2 regions of the Janthinobacterium sp. SUN137 genome follow, and region 1 is predicted to be linked to the other one. Evidence: predicted binding sites of a transcription regulator. Region 1 holds the regulator's gene; the other holds the start of a gene.

Region 1 (4,199 bases):
TACAGCACCTGGAAAGCATCGACGCCACGGATGACGGCGTCCGCGCCCCAGCCGTTCGCACCCCGGTATTTGCAGCGCAGCTCGCCTTCGCCATCGGCGCCCTGCGCCACGTAGAAGATGCTCCAGCCCCGCTGCGCCTCCGTTTGCGCGGCGCCCACGCCAAAGCCGGCGCAATTGAGGACGGAACCGTCGCCGCCCTCTTCCTTGCCGGCGCCGTAATAGCGCAGGGCCAGCACGTCGCTGCCATGCAGGGCGCCGGGCAGCGCGCCGCTGATGCCGTCGCTGTTCTTGCCCAGGCTGCGCGCGTCAAGCCCGGCGATATTCGCGCTGTCGTAATCCGCATGGGCAACGGGCGCGGCGCCGCTGTCCCAATTCACATACGCCGTCTGGCGCACGGCGCGGGCGATGGCATCGAGCGCATAGCGGGCGTTGTCATCCAGGCGTGCGCTGGCGGACTGGTCGCCATAGCTGCCGCTGGCCGCCAGCAGCACGCTACTGGCGGCCAGCATCAACAGCGCACCGAGCGACAGGGCCACCAGCAATTCGACCAGGCTCATGCCACGATGCCCGCCGTTCATGCGCCGCCCCCGCCCAGCTGGAAAGCCAGCCTGGGCAGCGACTCGCCTGCCGCATTCACGGCGGGCGAGCCATCGGGCAGGCGGCCGCGCCAGCCCAGCTTGATGACGATGGGCGCCCCCTTGCCGCCGCTGCACGCCCACTGCAAGCCCTGGGCGGCGGCATCCCACGCGGCAAGGTCGCGGCAGATGCGCAGGCGCGCGCCGGGCAAGGCCGCATGCAGCCCCTGCTTCCATTCGGCGATGTCGAATTGCGCCAGCTCGGCCGCGCTGCAGGCGGCAACGCCAAGACAGTCCGGCGCGCCGCCGCCAGCTTCGGCGCCGTCCGCCGCCGCATATGCCACGTTCAGGTAGGGATTGCCCGCATCGGGGCCATTCATGAGCACGTTGTTCGCGCGCATGCGCTCGGCCATGCCGGCGGCCAGTTGCACGCCCGCCGACAGCAGCGCCGACTCGTGGCGCGCGCGCAGGGCGTTCAATTGCAGGATGCTGGCGCCCAGCAGGCCCAGCGCCAACAGCAGCAGCGACACCAGCACTTCGACGAGGCTGCTGCCACCCGCAGAAAACATAGTGCGACCGCCCTTGCGCATGCGCTACTCCCTTCCGCAGAAAGAGCCGCAGGAACAGGCGGCCCAGCTACAAGATAGGCGCGCGCAAAAACCCGCGTCTGCGCTAGCGCAAACAGGACGATGATAAGTCGAGAAGAACGGCGGTGGGATTGATCAGACCGCTTGCCAGGCAAGCGCTGGCATGGTGAACACGGGGCGCAGGAGCGGCCCCATTGTCGGCAAAGTGAATGTCCGGGTAAGCGTCAGGGCTTGCGCGCCTGGCCCACTTCGGCGATCGCGTCCTGGAACTCGGCCAGGTCTTCGAAATTCTTGTAGACGGAGGCAAAGCGGATGTAGGCGATCTTGTCCAGGCGCTTGAGTTCCTGCATGACGAGTTCGCCGATATAGCCGGATTCGACTTCGCGCAAGCCGCTGGTGAGCAGCTTTTCCTGGATGGACGCGATGGCCGTATCCACAGAGGCGGCCGCGACGGGACGCTTACGCAAGGCCAGCATCAAACTGCCGCGCAACTTATCCGCAGCGAACTCCGTCCGGCTGCCATTCTTTTTGACGACGGCCGGCATGATAAGTTCAATGCGTTCGTACGTGGTAAAACGCTTGTCGCATTTGCCGCAGCGGCGGCGGCGCCGAATGGCATCCCCTTCCTCCGATACGCGCGTATCGAGAACCTGGGTGTCGCCGTGCTGGCAAAATGGACATTTCATGGGCTGGCTACAACTTTATAGTAATAATTACGGGAAATCGCCGCCCTTGTACAAAGGGCGCCCGAATCACTCCGGGCGCCCTTGGGCACGACTGGAATGTGTCATACAGAATCTTACTCCGTATGACACATTCTGGACAAATAATTAGCGACTATTCCGGTAAGGAGCGTCTGCAGCAGATTGCTCATCGGTCGCGCGGACAAGGCGCGAGGAGGACGCATGGCTAGCCATGCTACGACGAGCAACGCAGTACCCGCTTCCGAGGGGCTGTCTGCTGTAGATGTATTCCTTCACCGGAACAGGCTCTTAAGCTGCGTACACAGGGTGCGCGTCGGCCAGTACTTTCACGGCCGCTTTCACGCGCTCGATGGTGGCGGCGTCATGCGGATTGTCCAGCACGTCGGCGATCAGGTTGCCCACTTCTTCCGCTTGCGCTTCCTTGAAACCGCGCGTCGTCATCGCCGGGCTGCCCAGGCGGATGCCCGAGGTGACGAACGGTTTTTGCGGGTCGTTCGGGATGCCGTTCTTGTTGCAGGTGATGTGCGCGGAACCGAGGATGGCTTCGGCTTCCTTGCCCGTCAGGTTCTTGGCGCGCAGGTCGACCAGCATGACGTGCGATTCGGTGCCGCCGGACACGATGCGCAGGCCGCGCTTGATCAGGGTTTTCGCCAGCACGTCGGCGTTCTTGATCACTTGCTTCTGGTATTCGACGAATTCAGGGCTCAGCGCTTCCTTGAAGGCGACGGCCTTGCCGGCGATCACGTGCATCAGCGGGCCGCCCTGGATGCCAGGGAAGATGGCCGAGTTGATGGCTTTTTCGTGTTCGGCCTTCATCAGGATGATGCCGCCGCGCGGGCCGCGCAACGATTTGTGCGTGGTCGAGGTGACGAAGTCGGCGAACGGCACCGGGTTCGGGTACAGGCCGGCGGCGATCAAGCCGGCGTAGTGGGCCATGTCGACCATGAAGTAGGCGCCCACTTCCTTGGCGATCTTGCTGAAGCGTTCGAAGTCGATCTTTTTCGAGAATGCCGACGCGCCGGCGATGATCAGCTTGGGCTTGCGTTCGCGGGCCAGGCGTTCCATTGCCTCGTAGTCGATGTCTTCTTCCGCCGTCAAGCCGTAGGAAACGACGTCAAACCATTTGCCGGACATGTTCAGCGGCATGCCGTGGGTCAGGTGACCGCCTTCGGCCAGCGACATACCCATGATCAGGTCGCCTGGTTTCAACATGGCGAAGAACACGCCCTGGTTCGCCTGCGAGCCGGAATTCGGCTGCACGTTTGCGCATTCGGCGCCAAACAGCTGTTTCACGCGGTCGATGGCCAGTTGCTCGGCCACGTCGACGTATTCGCAGCCGCCGTAGTAGCGCTTGCCTGGATAGCCTTCGGCGTACTTGTTCGTCAGCTGCGAGCCTTGCGCTTCCATTACGGCTGGCGACGTGTAGTTTTCCGACGCGATCAGTTCGATGTGGTCGTGCTGGCGCGTGTTCTCTTTTTGAATGACGGCGAACAATTCAGGATCGACGTTGGCGAGGTTGTGATCTTTTGCAAACATGTAAAAACTCCAAGTATGAGGGTGCTTGTACTGGCAGGTTGGATCGAATGAGGGGAGCCGGCGTTAAGTGAATAACAACATTGGACAGGCAGCCTCTTCGTGCTTTTCCATAGTGGCTACCCAGGCGAACGGCTGATGAAAAATCTCACGTTTCCCGGTGGGTGCCCACCTTTCGCCGGTTTGCCGACCGCCATTCATGGAGATCGCCCGACTTTTCGCCAGTCACGTGAGACGTAATGGAAGTCAAATTGTAAGTTAAGTACCCAAATTGAGCAAGGAATGCAACCGTGCGGCTATAATCGCCGCGCGCTATCGCAGCCCGGGCGCGGCCACAGGCAGCCCCGGGGATGGCCGCCGCTTTTAAGCTGGGCTTAAACCTGACCATGGCATGTAAGCGTATGTTACGAAGCTTGCCATTGCACACGCCGGATTTACAATGCTGCGGTGCAACTTATATGCAGCTTTTGCATGGCTTTCCAGCAAGCGCCCACAGTCACAAGAAGAAAAATCGCGTAAAATGTTGCTCAATCTCACTACTGGCGCAATAAACATGCCTTCAGTCTTTACCTGGAACGTACGTGTCTACTATGAAGACACCGACGCCGGCGGCATCGTCTATTACGCTAACTACCTGAAATTCTTCGAGCGCGCGCGCACCGAATGGCTGCGCGCCATCGACGTGGGCCAGCAGGCATTGCTGGAACAGCATGACGCGATGTTCGTTGTCAAAAGCGTCAACGCCGACTATCATGCGCCAGCCAGGCTCGATGACACGGTAAGATTAACCTTAAGCATAG
Region 2 (4,199 bases), 580 kb from region 1:
GTTTCCTTGAGTGGGTGAGCAAGATCGGATTGTTTGCGGGCGATCAGTTCCGCATCGCAGGTGGGGCAGAATTCATGCTTGCCGGCCAGGTAGCCGTGGCGCGGGCAGATGGAAAACGTGGGCGTGACGGTGATGTAGGGCAGCGAAAAGCGGCTCAGCGCGCGTTTCACCAGTTCGCGGCAGGCGTTCGCGTCGGACAGTGCTTCCGTCATGTACAGGTGCAGCACCGTGCCGCCCGTGTATTTGCGCTGCAGCACATCCTGTAATTCCAGCGCCTCGAACGGGTCGTCCGTGTGGCCCACGGGCAGCTGCGACGAGTTCGTGTAGTACGGGTTGTCGGCGGTGCCCGCCTGCAGGATGGCGGGAAAGCGCTTGCGGTCTTCGCGGGCGAAACGGTACGTCGTGCCTTCGGCCGGCGTCGCTTCCAGGTTGTACATATGGCCCGTCTCTTCCTGGAAGGCCACCATGCGGGCGCGCACGTGGTCGAGCAGGCGTACGGCCAGCGCGTGGCCTTCTGGCGTCGTGATGTCCCAGGCGTCGCCGCTGAAATTGCGGATCATCTCGTTGATGCCGTTCACGCCCAGGGTGGAAAAGTGGTTGCGCAGGGTGCCCAGATAGCGTTTCGTGTAGGGGAACAGGCCTTGCTGCATCAATTCCTCGATGGTGCGGCGCTTGATTTCCAGGCTGGTCTTGCCCAGCTCCAGCAGGCGGTCCAGGTCGGCCATCAGGGCTGGCTCGTCGCCGCGCCACAGGTGGCCCAGGCGCGCGCAATTGATCGTCACCACGCCCAGGGAACCCGTCTGCTCGGCGGAACCGAACAGGCCATTGCCCCGTTTCAGCAGTTCGCGCAAGTCCAGTTGCAATCGGCAGCACATGGAGCGGATCATGTTCGGCTTGAGTTCCGAATTGATGAAATTCTGGAAGTAGGGCAGGCCGTAGCGGGCCGTCATTTCGAACAGACGTTCGGCATTCTCGCTATGCCAGTCGAAATCCTCGGTGATGTTATAGGTGGGAATGGGGAAGGTGAAGACCCGGCCCTTGGCGTCGCCCGCCATCATGATCTCGATGTAGGCGCGGTTGATCATGTCCATTTCCTCCTGCAGTTCGCCATAGCTGAAGTCCATTTCCTGGCCGGCGATGACGGGAATCTGCTCGCGCAAGTCGTCCGGGCAAACCCAGTCGAAGGTGAGGTTGGTGAACGGCGTCTGTGTGCCCCAGCGCGAGGGAACGTTGAGGTTGAAGATCAGTTCCTGCATGTACTGGCGCACGTCTTCGTAGCGCAGGCTGTCCTTGCGGATGTAGGGCGCCATATAGGTGTCGAAGGAGCTGAACGCCTGCGCGCCGGCCCACTCGTTTTGCAGCGTGCCGAGAAAATTGACGATCTGGCCGATGGCGCTCGACATGTGTTTCGGCGGACCGGACTCGATCTTGCCCGGCACGCCATTCAAGCCTTCGTGCAGCAGGGTGCGCAGCGACCAGCCGGCGCAATAGCCGGCCAGCATGTCGAGGTCGTGGATGTGCAGCGCCGCTTCGCGGTGCGCCGCGCCCACTTCCGGCGGATAGACCTGGTCCAGCCAGTAGTTGGCGATGACCTTGCCCGACACATTGAGTATCAGGCCGCCCAGCGAGTAACCCTGGTTGGCGTTGGCGTTGACACGCCAGTCGCGCCGGTCCAGGTATTCATTGATGGACGCGGCGACATCGACCTGGCCGCGTGTGGGGGAAACTGCATTCGTCGTCATGAAACCTCCAATAAACACAACATGCGGTGTTTTTATGAAGATTAATCACTAAATATAGTGGCGTCAAAGGGCGCGTGCAGTGGCATGACGAATCCTTGATGCAGGTGAAAAAAGCGCCCCCGTTTACTTTTTCAGGCGGCCCTGGCGCAGGATGAAGGCGCTCGCGGCGAAGTAGGCGGCGCCGCAGACGGCGATGCTGAGGATGGAGGCGGGCAGCACGTGCGCCCAGATTTCCCGCGCCGAGAAGGTGCTCCAGCTGGCCACGCGCGCGTCGAACGTGACGTAGTTCGCCAGCAGCCAGTAGACGGCCAGCAGTCCCGTGCAGATGGCGGCCTGGCGCGTCACGGGCATGGCGCGGCGCGCGAAGACGGCTTGCAGGAACAGCAGCAGCACGCCCGGATACGCGCCCAGTACTTCGGGCGACAGCACGGAGAGCGCCTCGGCGTCGTAGCCTTCCGTGGGCGCGGCCCACTGCACCTGCAGCACGGTGAGGAACAGGGTGAGCAGAAAGATCAGCAGCGGTTTGCGGGGCATGGCGGGCAATCGAAGAGGGAGAAAAGGGGGCATTTTACAGCCAGGTCAAGCAAGTTGAACGCGCACCAGCCATGCATGCATTCCTTCACCTGCGTCAAGGACTGGGCAGCCTGGGCGGGGCTATAGTCTGCACCCTGAGCCGATACAGGACTGTGAACACCATGATGCTTGAATCAACCACCGCCACCCGCGTGGCCGGACCGCTGGAACTGGTCTGCCCCGCCGGCAGCCTGCCAGCCTTGAAAGCGGCCATCGACAATGGCGCCGACACCGTTTATCTGGGTTTTCGCGATGCCACCAATGCGCGCAATTTCGCCGGCCTCAATTTCGACGAGAAGGCCATCGCCGAGGGCGTGCGCTACGCCCACCAATATGGACGCAAGGTGCTGCTGGCGCTGAACACCTATCCGCAGCCGCACAACTGGGCCGTGTGGCGCAGCGCCATCGACCGCGCCGCCGATGCCGGCATCGACGCCATGATCGTGGCCGATCCGGGCCTGATGGCGTATGCGGCCCAGCACCAGCCGCAGCTGCGCCTGCACCTGTCCGTGCAAGGTTCGGCCACCAACTACGAAGCCATCAATTTTTACCATGAACACTTTGGCATCGCCCGCGCCGTGCTGCCGCGCGTGCTGTCGATGGCGCAGGTGGAGCAACTGATCGCCAAGACGGAAGTCGAGATCGAAGTGTTCGGCTTCGGCAGCCTGTGCGTGATGGTCGAGGGACGCTGTGCGCTGTCGTCGTATGCGACGGGCGAGGCGCCGAACACCCACGGCGTGTGCTCGCCGGCGAAATCCGTGCGCTGGCTGGAAACACCGAACGGCCTCGAGTCGCGCCTGAACGGCGTGCTGATCGACCGCTATGCGCCCGGCGAGAACGCCAGCTATCCCACCCTGTGCAAGGGGCGTTTCGAAGTCAATGACGAAGAGTATTACGCCATCGAGGAGCCGGCCAGCCTGAATACCCTGGCGCTGCTGCCGCAACTGATCGCCATGGGCGTGCGCGCCGTGAAGATCGAAGGGCGCCAGCGCAGCCCCGCCTACGTGGCGCAGGTCACGCGCGTGTGGCGCGAAGCGATCGACGCCTGCCGCGAAGGCAATGCGCGCTACGCCGTCAAGCCGGGCTGGATGGCGGCCATGGACAAGCTGGCCGAAGGCCAGCAGCACACATTAGGTGCTTACCACAGATCTTGGAAATAGAGGATGAACATGCTGAAGCTTTCACTGGGTCCCTTGCTGTACTACTGGCCGCGCGCCACCGTCTTCGAGTTTTACCAGCAGATCGCCGGCACCGCCGTCGATATCGTGTATCTGGGCGAAACCGTGTGCTCGCGCCGGCATGAGGTGCGCCTGGCCGACTGGCTCGATATCGCGGACATGCTGGCCGCCGCCGGCAAGGAAGTGGTGCTGTCGACGCAGGCGCTGATCGAGGCGGGCGCGGAACTGGCGACCCTGCGCCGCATCACGGGCAATGGCCGCTACGGCGTCGAGGCCAACGACATGGGCGCCGTGCACTGCATGGAAAAGGGCACGTCCTTCGTCGCCGGTCCCCATCTGAACCTGTTCAACGGCCCCAGCCTGCAATTGCTGGCGCGCCTGGGCGCGCGGCGCTGGGTGATGCCGCTGGAAATGGGGCAGACGGCGCTGGCCGAGATGCAGCGCCAGAAGCCGGAAGGGCTGGAGACGGAAGTCTTTGCCTACGGGCGCATGCCGCTGGCGTTTTCCGCGCGCTGCTTCACGGCGCGCAACCGCAACCTGCCGAAGGACGATTGCGGCTACAGCTGCCTGGAAGAGCCGGACGGCCTGTTGCTGCGCACGCGCGACGAAGTACCCTTCCTCGTACTGAATGGCACGCAGACGCAGTCGGCGCTCGTCTACAACCTGGTGCGCGAACTCGACGCCATGCGCGACATGGGCGTGGCGG

What was found. Region 1 encodes NrdR, which represses ribonucleotide reductase genes. Its sites were predicted from a motif close to CACNANATNTNGTG; they were not measured.
Region 2: a site for NrdR is predicted at 1,789-1,802, ahead of O3298_RS17360 (ribonucleoside triphosphate reductase). Genes of this name have one in related genera too.

What each region holds. Positions count from the first base shown of each region.
Region 1 covers NZ_JAPWHZ010000003.1:1,102,692-1,106,890, forward strand. Annotated here, with positions in the region: gene O3298_RS19995 (PilW family protein) at 1-578, opposite strand, end outside; gene pilV (type IV pilus modification protein PilV) at 575-1,144, opposite strand; gene nrdR (transcriptional regulator NrdR) at 1,387-1,848, opposite strand; gene glyA (serine hydroxymethyltransferase) at 2,155-3,402, opposite strand; ZMP/ZTP riboswitch at 3,514-3,638, opposite strand; gene ybgC (tol-pal system-associated acyl-CoA thioesterase) at 3,953-4,199, shown strand, end outside.
Region 2 covers NZ_JAPWHZ010000003.1:526,509-530,707, reverse strand. Annotated here, with positions in the region: gene O3298_RS17360 (ribonucleoside triphosphate reductase) at 1-1,742, opposite strand, end outside; gene O3298_RS17355 (hypothetical protein) at 1,866-2,276, opposite strand; gene O3298_RS17350 (peptidase U32 family protein) at 2,441-3,475, shown strand; gene O3298_RS17345 (U32 family peptidase) at 3,485-4,199, shown strand, end outside.